3 regions of the Janthinobacterium sp. SUN118 genome follow, and region 1 is predicted to be linked to each of the others. Evidence: predicted binding sites of a transcription regulator. Region 1 holds the regulator's gene; each other region holds the start of a gene.

Region 1 (3,891 bases):
ACCAGCCGCGACAGTACGCCGTTGAACGGCTCGAACGCGTCGGCCACGGGCAGCGAGGCGGCCAGCAGCCAGTTTACGGATTTCAATCGCTTGAAGCTGTTGACGGCCGTGATGCCGCGGCTGTTGGTGCTGACCATGCTGCCTTCGCCGTCTTCCTTCAGCAGCTGCGTGGTGGTCTGGTTGGCGTTCGGCGCGCGCGGCTGCAGCAGGCGGCTGGTATCGGGGTACAGCACGTAGCGCGGCACGGCTTCGCGCGTGAGGATGAAGTAATAGCCGCTCTTGCCCACCTTGGCCGTGCGCAGGTGGCCCAGCATATTGTCCTTGTACAGGCGCAGCACGCCGATCACGATGCCGGCCACGGCGCCGTTCTTGTCCAGCACGGGCGCGACCATCTGCACGATGGGCAAGTGGCTGGTCTTGCCCAGCATCGGTTGCGTGATCATCGCCTGTTTCGTGCGCATGACGGTATGGAAGTAATCGCGGTCCGTCACGTCGGTGCCGTTGCGTCCCGGCACCTCGGGCACGTTGGCCACCACCTTGCCCTGCGTGTCGAGCACCAGCACGTCGTCGAACAGGGCCAGCATGGCGCGCTGCGTATAGTACTCGCGCAATGCGCCGGCGTCGGCCATGAGGGCGGGCGGCTGGTGGCGCGCCGTCTGGGTGATGATGTCGAGCAGCATCGCCAGCTTGTCGTCGAGCTCTTCGGCCGTGCGCTCGATCAGGGCCGTTTGCTGGACCAGCAGTACTTGCGTGAAATCGTCGCGCATGTGCTTGACCTGGATCATGGTGACCAGGGCGATCATGGCGATCGAGGTCAGGCTGGTGGCCAGCGCGACTTTTGCTTTAATGCCGAGAGGCTTCATGATTTCCTTTTCAGTCCCCGAAGGGACAGGCGGCAGATAATGCTGTCAGGAATTTTCCTATCAATACAGCAACTTGGCAAGCGCCGGCCGCGTAAATTCCCGCCGTCAAAGCAGCAATTGACGATGTTGCCATAAAATTAAATGCAGGACGTCGTTTATTCAGCGAAATTAGCGTGAATGACGGGGAAAATGGCACAGGCAAGCGCGCTATGCAGTAAACTTGTTGTTGCATTTTCAAAAAGGTAATGACATGACAGAAGCGCTACTCTCTCCAGCCTTGCCCGCCGTGAACGTGGAAGCGTTGCGTGCGCGCTGCTCGACGTGCAGCATGCATCAATTGTGCCTGCCGATGGGCCTCGACGTGGGCGACATGGACAGGCTGGACCAGATTATCGGCCGTCGCCGCAAGGTCGCGCGCGGCGCCTCGCTGTTCCGCATCGGCGACTCGTTCCAGAACCTGTACGCGATCCGCCTGGGCCACTTCAAGACTTACCAGATCAATCCGGGCGGCGAAGAGCAGGTGACGGGCTTCCAGATGGCTGGCGAACTGCTGGGCATGGACGCCATCAGCGCCGACCGCCACCACTGCAATGCCGTGGCGCTGGAAGACAGCGAAGTGTGTGAAATCCCGTTTTCCAGCCTGGAACAATTGCTGGGCAATATGCCCACCCTGCTGCGCCATTTCCACCGCATGATGAGCCAGGAAATCACGCGCGAGCAAAGCGTGATGCTGTTGCTGGGCAATATGCAGGCGACGCAGCGTTTTGCCGCCTTCATCGTCAACCTGGCGTCGCGCTACGAGGCGCGCGGCTATTCGGGCAGCAACTTCCAGCTGCGCATGTCGCGCGAGGAAATCGGCAACTACCTGGGCCTGACCATCGAGAGCGTCAGCCGCTTGCTGTCGAAGTTCAAGAAGGAAGGCTGGCTGCGCGTGTCGAACCGCGAGATCGAGATCCTGCAGCCGGCAAAATTAAAAGCCATTACGGCCGGCACCGACACCTGCAAATAACGGCACCGTCAAAACCTGCTGCGCGTCGCGCTTTGCGGCTTGCGTTGCGCGCTGTACACCGGCACAGCTGCGCTTCCCGGCCGTCCATCACTGGCGCCCGCCACGGTTTTCCCCGGCGCTGGCCTTATAGTTCCTCGTCCGCATGCAGCGCGATGCTGCGCTGCGCGGGCCAGGTCCAGATGCCCGACAGGCGCCACTCGCGCGTATTGTTTTCCACCAGCACCTGCCAGCGGCTGCGCTCGAGCATCGGCAGCGCCACCGAGAAGTTGCCCATGGCGTCGGGCTGCACCAGCAGCTTGATATCCTTTTCCGGCAAGGTCGCGTGCGCCAGGTGCAGCTGCAGCGGCGCCTGGTACGCCTTGCCGAAGCTGTGCACGGAGCCCGTCAGGCGTGCTTGCGCCACGTCGTACGCCAGGCTGGTCGACATGGCCAGGTTGCTGGCGGCCGTATCGCGCCGCAAGTCCTGGTTGATGGCCTTGCCCTGCTTGTAATAGTCGCCCACCACCAGCGCGTCAGGTTGCGTAAACGCGATATAGCCCATGAAGCTGCCGACGACGACGGACAGCCCGGGACCGATCATCAGCAGCCATGGCCAGCGGTGCTTGTACCAGGGCGCGGCGGGGGCTTGCAGTTTCAGACTGTCGGACATTGTTTTCTCCTTGTGACGGCGGCAAGAACACGGGGATTCCTGCCGCCTTTCCTGTTTAACGTGGCACGATGAACACGGCGCTTTCGCGCACGTGCAGCGACGGGTCGTCCAGCGACTGCAGCTCGATCGTGATCTTGTTCGAGCCCTTCTCTCCCACGCCGTGCGGCACGCGCAGGCGGATCGGCCAGCCCAGCGTTTCCGTTGCCTGCAAGGTCACTTCATCGCGCGTCAGCAAGGTCAGGCCCGGCAAGCCGGCAACGCTGATCCTGAAGCTCTGGCTTTGCTCCGAAGTGTTCATGATCTGCAGGCGGTAGACGTTCTCGATCATGCCATCTTCCACTTCGCGCCCCATCGAGCCGCGGTCGCGGATGACGTCCATCTTCAGCGGCGTGCGCAGGGCCAGCGAGGTACACACGGCGATGATGATCAGGGCCAGGATGGAGGTGTAGATCAGCACGCGCGGGCGCATGGCGCGCTGGCGGATCTGCTTCGAGTCGAAGTTGTTTTCCATCGCATGGTCGGTACTGTAGCGTACCAGTCCGCGTGGCCGGTCGACCTTGTCCATCACGCTGTTGCAGGCATCGACGCAGGCGGCGCAGCCGATGCATTCATACTGCAGGCCGTTGCGGATATCGATGCCGGTCGGACACACCTGCACGCACAGGGTACAGTCGATGCAGTCGCCCAGCTTGTCGTTGTTGCCGGCCTTCTTGCTCAGCGCACCGCGCGGTTCGCCCCGCTTGGCGTCATAGGTGATGATCAGGGTGTCCTGGTCGAACATGGCGCTCTGGAAGCGCGCGTAGGGACACATGTATTTGCACACCTGCTCGCGCAGCCAGCCCGCGTTGCCGTAGGTGGCCAGGCTGTAGAACAGCACCCAGAACCATTCCCACGGGCCGAAGTTCAGCGTTTGCACGGAATGGGCGAGTTCCTTGATCGGCGTGAAGTAGCCGACGAAGGTAAAGCCCGTCCACAGGGCGATGGCGCCCCACACCAGGTGCTTGGCCGTCTTCTTGGCCGTCTTGCGCAGCGACGGGCCCTGCTTGTCGAGGGCCATGCGCGCGCTGCGCGTGCCCTCGATCTTGCGTTCGACCCACAGGAAGATTTCCGTGTACACCGTTTGCGGGCACGAAAACCCGCACCACACCCGTCCGGCGATGGCCGTGACGAGGAACAGCAGATACGCACAGATGATCAGCAGGGCCGCCAGGTAGATGAAATCCTGGGGCCACAGCACGACGCCGAAAATGTAGAACTTGCGCGTGGTCAGGTCGAACAGCAGGGCTTGCCTGCCATTCCACGTCAGCCACGGCAAGCCGTAGAACGCGAGCTGGGTAAGCCAAACGCATACCCATCGCCAGGTAGCGTAG
Region 2 (3,891 bases), on a different contig from region 1:
GAAGCGGATCGTGCACGCCTCGCCCTGTGCGCCTTGCAGGCGGAAATAAAACCACTGCGTGATGTCGGCGTGGGAATCCTTGCGAATGTTCAGCTCGATGGATTGGGCATCGTCGGCGCGCAGCACTTCGATCGCGCCGGCATCGAATTGCTGGCTGATTTTAATGGTCATGAGTGTTCCTGATAAAAACAAGAGAGGTTTTGCATCGTGTGCAATGGCGCGATGATACCTGTTTTGTCTGCGTCTTTGTGCTGGCGCAAACGACGCGCGATGCGCTTTGCTAAGGTGATAGCTCGAACATCGGGAGATCATCATGGACGACAACGGTAAACACATACGCGAGCTGGAAAAGAAAGTCAGCGCCCTCAGCGACGCGCTGGCGCACCTGGGCAAGGGCACGACCTTGCAGGAATTGCTGCGCATCCTGCGCTTTCCCGGCTACACGACGCCGGCCGAATTCACCTTCAATGCCGCCATCCTCGACACCATGCTGGTGCAGGCCAATGCGCTGGAAAAGCTGGGGCAGGATTTGCTGGCCGGGGCGAAACAGGTCGTCGTCAAGTAATGAGCGTCTGATGAATCGTCTGATGAATCGTCTGATTAATCAGCGCCTGTTGCTGCACGCCTGCCGAACGCCTGCAAAATGTTCGGGGCCCGGCGCAGGGCCGCAGGCAGCACAAACGTAGGCCCGGGCCCTGCAACGCCGCCATGGACGTTTTCTCAGGTGTTCAACCCGCCGAAACGTTCGTAGAACCACGGCTCCACATCGGGCGCCTGCGCATCCTCGCGCCGCAGGGTGGCCAGGATATGCTCCTCGGCGGCCGCATACGTGATGCGGTACAGCGCGCGCGCCAGCGCGTAGGCCTGCGTGCCGGGCCACGGTTCGGGCAGCAGCTCGACGGGCAGTTGCGGATCGTGCAATTGCACGCGGCGGTAGGCGTGCGTCAACAGTGAGCGGATGACGAACGCTTGTTCGGCGTCGAACACGGGGTTGTCTTGCAGCAAGGTCAGCAGCGGCTGGAAGCTGGCGATGAATTTTTCATAGCCGGCCATCACTTCCGACAAATCCCAGCATTCGCCCACCATGTCGCGCAGCGGGCGCGTACTGACGCCCGGCAATTCTGTGGTGTGGCACACATACAGCTTGCCCTGCACTTCGTTGCGCGCGAGGATATCCTCGAGCGCTTCCGCATTGCTGGCCGGATGGCCGAAGATGCCGGGCGCGATCAAGCCATAGCCAGCCCACAGCAATTCCTTGCGCAGGGCGCCCCGTTCGGCGGCGCCGATGCTGCCGGCCGGGCCGATCACCAGTGTCCAGCTGCCATCCCAGTGCGCGACCAGCGGCGCATAGATGCGGCGGTAGGCGCGCTCGAAGCGGGCCAGCGCGTCGGGACGTATCGTATAGGCGCTGCGGCGGCCATCCCTTTGCGAGCTGAGCCAGCCTTCCTGCGCCAGGCGGAACACGCTGGTGCGCAGCAAGCGGTCGTTGACGCCGAACGGCGCCAGCAATTCGATCAGGCTGCCGAGCCAGATGGCGCCGCCGCGCGGCACGATGGCATCGCCGAAAATCGTCATCACCAGCGACTTCGAGCGGGGCGGGTCGGTGGCGAGGAAGGCGGCTATCCATGCGCTGCAAGCGGTGTTCTTCATGTGGTCCTGGTCTGGCCGTATTGGTCGTTTCAATAAAAGCAGCAGTTTACTTTGCCATGCGCCGGGGCGTGGACTATTTTTTCACATCATACCTCCGTAAAAGGCTCATAAGATACGGATTTATGAAATGATTCAAATCAAGTGTATGCAAATCGTTTTATGTATCGTATTATCCGTGTATCGCTTTGCGCTATAGCAAAGAAACACGACATGGGAGACACATCATGTACGCACAAATGGTTGAAACCGGCCTCAAAAACGTCCGCTCGATCGACGACATGGGATCGGAAGAACGCGCTTTTCAGGCGCGCATCGACGAAGGCATCAAGATCGAAGCCAAGGACTGGATGCCGGACGCCTACCGCAAGACCCTGATCCGCCAGATTTCGCAGCACGCCCACTCGGAAATCGTCGGTCAATTGCCTGAGGGTAACTGGGTCACGCGCGCGCCTACCCTGAAGCGCAAGTCCATCCTGCTGGCGAAGATCCAGGACGAAGCGGGCCACGGCCTGTACCTGTACAGCGCCGCGGAAACTCTCGGTGTCTCGCGCGACGAGCTGCTGGCTGCCTTGCACTCAGGCAAAGCCAAGTATTCCAGCATCTTTAACTATCCGACCCTGTCGTGGGCCGACATGGGCGCCATCGGCTGGCTGGTCGACGGTTCCGCCATCATCAACCAGATTCCCCTGTGCCGCTGCTCGTATGGCCCGTATGCACGCGCCATGATCCGCGTCTGCAAGGAAGAATCGTTCCATGCGCGCCAGGGTTACGACATCATGATGTCGCTGTGCAAGGGCACGCCCGCGCAGAAAGCCATGGCGCAGGATGCGCTGAACCGCTGGTGGTGGCCTTCGCTGATGATGTTCGGCCCGTCCGACGCCGCTTCCGTCAACAGCGCCCAATCGGCGCAATGGCGCATCAAGCTGTTTTCGAACGATGAGTTGCGCCAGCGCATGGTCGACCAGACCGTGCCGCAAATCGAATACCTGGGCCTGACCGTGCCCGACCCCGACCTGAAATTCAATGCCGAAACGGGCCACTACGAATTCGGCGAGATCGACTGGTCCGAGTTCAACAATGTCTTGAAGGGCAATGGCCCGTGCAACCGCGAGCGCCTGCAAACGCGCGTGAAAGCGTATGAGGACGGCGAATGGTTCCGCGATGCCTTGGTCGCGTATGCAGACAAGCAAGCCGCTAACAAAGCGGCAGCGTAAACAGATAAGACAGATAGGGGAGAGCAACATGAGCAAAGAATGGCCATTGTGGGAAGTTTTCATCCGCAGCCAGCACGGGCTGGCACACAAGCATGTGGGCAGCCTGCACGCTTCCGACGCCACCATGGCGGTCAACCATGCGCGCGACGTCTACACGCGCCGCAATGAGGGCGTGAGCATCTGGGTGGTGCGCGCAGCCGACATCGTCGCCAGCAGCCCCGGCGACAAGGGCGCGCTGTTCGAACCATCGAACAGCAAGGTGTACCGTCACCCCACCTTCTTCCCGATGCCGGAAGAAGTCAAGAACCTGTGATGGGAGCGCCTGCGATGGATGACAAGGTCAATTACCTCCTGCGCCTGGGCGACAACGCCCTGGTCCTCAGCCAGCAGCTGTCGCAGCTGTGCGGCAAGGGCCCGGCGCTGGAAGAAGACATGGCGCTGACCAACGTGGCGCTGGACCTGCTGGGCCAGACGCGCTTGTGGTTCAACTATGCGGCCGAACTGGAAAACGCGGGGCGCGACGAGGACGATATCGCCTTCCTGCGCGACGCCCACGACTTCAAGAACTGCCTGCTGGTCGAGCAGCCGAACGGCAATTACGCCGACACCATGATGCGCCAGTTCTTCTTCGACACCTGGCACTACTTCCAGCTGCTGGAACTGACGAAATCGGCTGACGCGCGCATCGTCGAAGTGGCGCAGAAGTCGATCAAGGAAGTCACGTATCACCTGCGCCGCAGCGGCGATCTTGTTGTGCGCCTCGGCGACGGCACGGAGCAAAGCCACGCGAAAACGCAGGCCGCGGCCGATGCGCTGTGGATGTACACGGGCGAGATGTTCAAGTACGACGCCGTCGATCAGGCCATGGTCGCCGCCGGCATCGCACCACCGTCCGACATCCTGCGCCAGGCTTTCCTCGAGCACGTGGCCGAGATCTTCGCCGAAGCCACCCTGGCCATGCCGGCGCCGGACGCCTGGATGCAAAAGGGCGGCAAGCAGGGCACGCACACGGAGCACCTGGGCTTTA
Region 3 (3,891 bases), on a different contig from region 1:
AAGCCGTCGCACACGCCCGAGACGACGCCCGTCTTTTTCAGCTTTTTCGACAGCGCCAGCGCCGTCGCCAGCACGTCCTTGCCCGTTGCCTTGCCACGCACGATTTCCAGCAGCTTCATGACGTTCGCGGGGCTGAAGAAATGCGTGCCGACCACGTCTTGCGGCCGCGCGGTAAACGCGGCGATCTTGTCCAGGTCCAGGGTCGAGGTGTTCGAGGCGAGGATGGCGCGCGGCTTCATGACGGCGTCGAGCTGGCGGAACACGGTTTCCTTCACGCCCAGCTCTTCGAAGACGGCTTCGATGACGATGTCGGCCTGCGCGATATCCGCATAGGCCAGCGTGCCGCTGACCAATGCGATGCGCTGCTCGGCCTTCTCTTGCGTCAGCTTGCCCTTCTTCACCGTGTTCTCGTAATTCCTGCGGATGGTGGCCAGGCCCTTGTCCAGCGCTTCCTGCTGCGTTTCCAGCAGCGTCACGGGTATGCCCGCGTTGGCGAAGTTCATGGCGATGCCGCCGCCCATGGTGCCGGCGCCGACGATGGCCGCGCTGGCGATCGTGCGCACGGGCGTATCGGCCGGCACGTCGGGCACCTTGCTGGCCACGCGCTCGGCAAAGAAGGCGTGGCGCAGGGCTTTCGACTCGGGCGACTGCACCAGTTGCATGAACAGTTCGCGCTCATACTTCAAGCCGTCGTCGAATTTCATCGTCACGGCGGCCGCCACGGCATCCACGCATTTCAGCGGCGCGGGGAACGGGCCGGACATGGCTTTCACCGTATTGCGCGAAAACTGCAGAAAGGCTTCGTGGTTCGGGTAATCGACCTTGCGCTCGCGCACTTTCGGCAGCGGGCGCACGTCGGCCACCTTCGTCGCGAAAGCCACGGCGGCGCTCAGCAAGTCCGCGCCCGGCGCGATGACTTCGTCGAACAGGGCCGTGCCGGCCAGCTTGTCGGACGCCACGGGCGTACCGGAAACGATCATGTTGAGCGCCATTTCCAGGCCCAGCACGCGCGGCAGGCGCTGTGTGCCGCCCGCGCCCGGCAAGATGCCCAGCTTGACTTCCGGCAAGGCCATCTGCGCGCCCGGCGCGGCCACGCGGTAGTTGCAGCCGAGCGCCAGCTCCAGGCCGCCGCCCATGCAGACGCTGTGGATGGCCGCCACGACGGGCTTGCCCGACTGCTCGACCACATTGATCAGGGTATGCAGGGTCGGTTCCGTGAGCGCCTTGGGCGAATTGAATTCCTTGATATCGGCGCCGCCCGAGAAGGCCTTGCCGGCGCCCGTGATGACGATGGCTTTCACGCTGTCGTCGGCCAGCGCCTGGCGGATGCCGGCGACGGCGGCCGTGCGCGTTGCCAGGCCCAGGCCATTGACTGGCGGATTGCTAAGGGTAATGACGGCAACGGCGCCGTTCACCTGATATTCAGCACTCATGTCTCTTCCTTATTGGTTTTGCTCAACGTATGAGGTGGTTGCAAGGGATGAAGCTTCACTATACCGCATAAAAGAACGCTCGTATTATTTTTGTCGTGGCGTGCCAGGCGGTCGCCCTGGGCGCCATGGTACAACATCGCCCACCTGCGCAGGGCGGCACGGACCGCGCCCGGCGCCAGCAGCTATCGTTTGGATATTCATTTAAATAATAAAACAGCAATAAGAAAAACATCGTTTTATTATATGAAAAATGCCCCGATATATACCAACACTGGACAATAACGACACTTTTCGCATTATTTATTCAGCCCCCTTGTTTTTCGCCTGACGCTGGGGAATAATAAAATAGTTGATTCAAATCAATACTCTGCAATTGATTTAATATTAGGCACAGTCATTGCCGAAATAGCCGTGCGTATTGCGGACATTCTCACCGATTATCACCGCGCGCACGGTCGCCATCATTTTTTCATGGATGTAAGCCATTTATGTAGTCATTACCAGATCAGTATTATCGCCCCCATTCACTTCGCCTCACACAGAAGGAAATACTATGGACGCAGCCAGCCATGTCAGCCATTCGCAGGATCTGGACTTACAAGCGATAAATACTGCACTCAACCGTGTACAGGCCGTGATCGAATTCGAACTCGACGGCACCATCCTGCATGCGAACGACAATTTCTTGAACGTGCTCGGCTATACCCTGGCGGAGGTGCAAGGCAAGCACCATGCGCTGTTCTGCGACCCCGAGTATGTGAAAACGCCCGAATACCGCAACTTCTGGGCCCGGCTGGCCCGCGGCGAATTCGACCAGGGCGAATACAAGCGCCTGACCAAGGATGGACGCGAAGTGTGGATCAACGCTTCCTATAACCCCATCCTCGACGCCGACGGCAAGCCGTACAAAGTCATCAAGTTTGCCACCGACATCACGGCCAGCAAGCGCCGCACTGCCGATTACGAAGGCAAGATCAACGCCATCAGCAAGGCGCAGGCCGTGATCGAATTCCGCCTCGACGGCACCATCATCCGCGCCAACGAAAACTTCCTCAAGGCCGTCGGCTATACGCCCGAGGAAATCGAGGGCAAGCACCACCGCATCTTTTGCGAAGCCGAATACGCCAAGAGCGACGAATATGCGCAGTTCTGGCAGAAACTGGGACAAGGCCTGTTCGACGCCGGCGAATACAAGCGCGTGACGAAGGATGGCCGCGAAATCTGGCTCAACGCCACCTACAATCCCATCTTCGACGCGGAAGGCCGGCCGTTCAAGGTGGTCAAGTTCGCCAGCGACATCACGGCCCTGAAGAAACGCAACGCCGAGTACGAGGGCAAGGTCAGCGCCATCGGCAAGGCCCAGGCCGTGATCGAGTTCGACATGCAGGGCAATGTGCTCGACGCGAACGAAAATTTCCTCGCCGTCATGGGCTACGATTTGAGCGACATCAAGGGCGAGCACCACCGCCAGTTCTGCGAGCCCGAGTATGCGAGCAGCGCCGACTACAAGAAGTTCTGGCAAAAGCTCAACCGCGGCGAATTCGACAGCGGCCGCTACAAGCGCCTGGGCAACCACGGCAAGGTGGTGTGGATACAGGCCACTTACAACCCCATCCTCGACCTCAACGGCAAGCCATATAAGGTGGTGAAATTCGCCATCGACATCACGGAGCAGGTGAACCTGGAAAACAGCATCCAGGCCAGGTCCGCCAACGACAGCCGCAAGGTCAATGCCCTGCTCGAATCCGTGGCGCGCGCGGCGCAAGGCGACCTGACCTGCAATATCGTGCCCGAAGGCGAGGAACCGATCGACCTGCTGGCCGGCGGCATCAGCAAGATGATCGTCGACCTGCGCGGCGTGATCGGCAACGTGGTGTCGGCGGCGAACGGCTTTGCCGACGCCTCGCACGCGATCGCCGAGCGGGCCACGGGCGTGGCCGTCGGCACGCAGGCGCTGGGCGCGACGGTCGAGGAAATGAACGCGTCCATCGACGGCCTGACCTTTTCCATCAATTCCATCGCCGAAAACACCTCGAACGCCGACTACCTGGCGAAAGCCACGCAGCAGGAGGCGGAAGCGGGCGCGCGCGCCGTCGCCAAGTCGATCGAGGCGATGGACTTGATCAACCGCTCGTCGGAAGACATCGGCGAAATCGTCAAGGTCATCAGCGAAATCGCCAACCAGACCAATATGCTGGCCTTCAACGCGGCCATCGAGGCGGCACGCGCGGGCGAACACGGCCTGGGCTTTTCCGTCGTCGCCGACGAGGTGCGCAAGCTGGCCGAGCGCTCCTCGCAGGCAACCAAGGAAATTTCCAAGCTGATCAACGAATCCGTCAAGCGCGTCTCGACGGGCAGCGAGATTTCGCGCCAGGCCAGCGACGCCTTCGACAAGATCGTCTCGGGCGTGGCGAAAACCACGCTGGCCATCTCGGATATCTCGAAGGCGGCCAACGAG

Evidence for each region. Region 1 encodes FNR, which switches genes on or off when oxygen is low (the NO sensors DNR and NnrR bind a similar motif). Its sites were predicted from a motif close to TTGATNNNNATCAA; they were not measured.
Region 2: a site for FNR is predicted at 1,778-1,791, ahead of paaA (1,2-phenylacetyl-CoA epoxidase subunit PaaA). Genes of this name have one in related genera too.
Region 3: a site for FNR is predicted at 1,783-1,796, ahead of O0880_RS11895 (PAS domain-containing methyl-accepting chemotaxis protein). Genes of this name have one in related genera too.

Annotation. Positions count from the first base shown of each region.
Region 1 covers NZ_JAPUBV010000002.1:707,243-711,133, forward strand. The annotation lists gene O0880_RS18855 (response regulator) at 1-863, opposite strand, end outside; gene fnr (fumarate/nitrate reduction transcriptional regulator Fnr) at 1,114-1,872, shown strand; gene O0880_RS18865 (FixH family protein) at 1,997-2,521, opposite strand; gene ccoG (cytochrome c oxidase accessory protein CcoG) at 2,577-3,891, opposite strand, start outside.
Region 2 covers NZ_JAPUBV010000001.1:384,819-388,709, forward strand. The annotation lists gene O0880_RS01800 (M14-type cytosolic carboxypeptidase) at 1-171, opposite strand, end outside; gene O0880_RS01805 (hypothetical protein) at 314-565, shown strand; gene paaX (phenylacetic acid degradation operon negative regulatory protein PaaX) at 721-1,650, opposite strand; gene paaA (1,2-phenylacetyl-CoA epoxidase subunit PaaA) at 1,875-2,864, shown strand; gene paaB (1,2-phenylacetyl-CoA epoxidase subunit PaaB) at 2,893-3,177, shown strand; gene paaC (1,2-phenylacetyl-CoA epoxidase subunit PaaC) at 3,177-3,891, shown strand, end outside.
Region 3 covers NZ_JAPUBV010000001.1:2,636,303-2,640,193, reverse strand. The annotation lists gene O0880_RS11900 (3-hydroxyacyl-CoA dehydrogenase NAD-binding domain-containing protein) at 1-1,433, opposite strand, end outside; gene O0880_RS11895 (PAS domain-containing methyl-accepting chemotaxis protein) at 1,987-3,891, shown strand, end outside.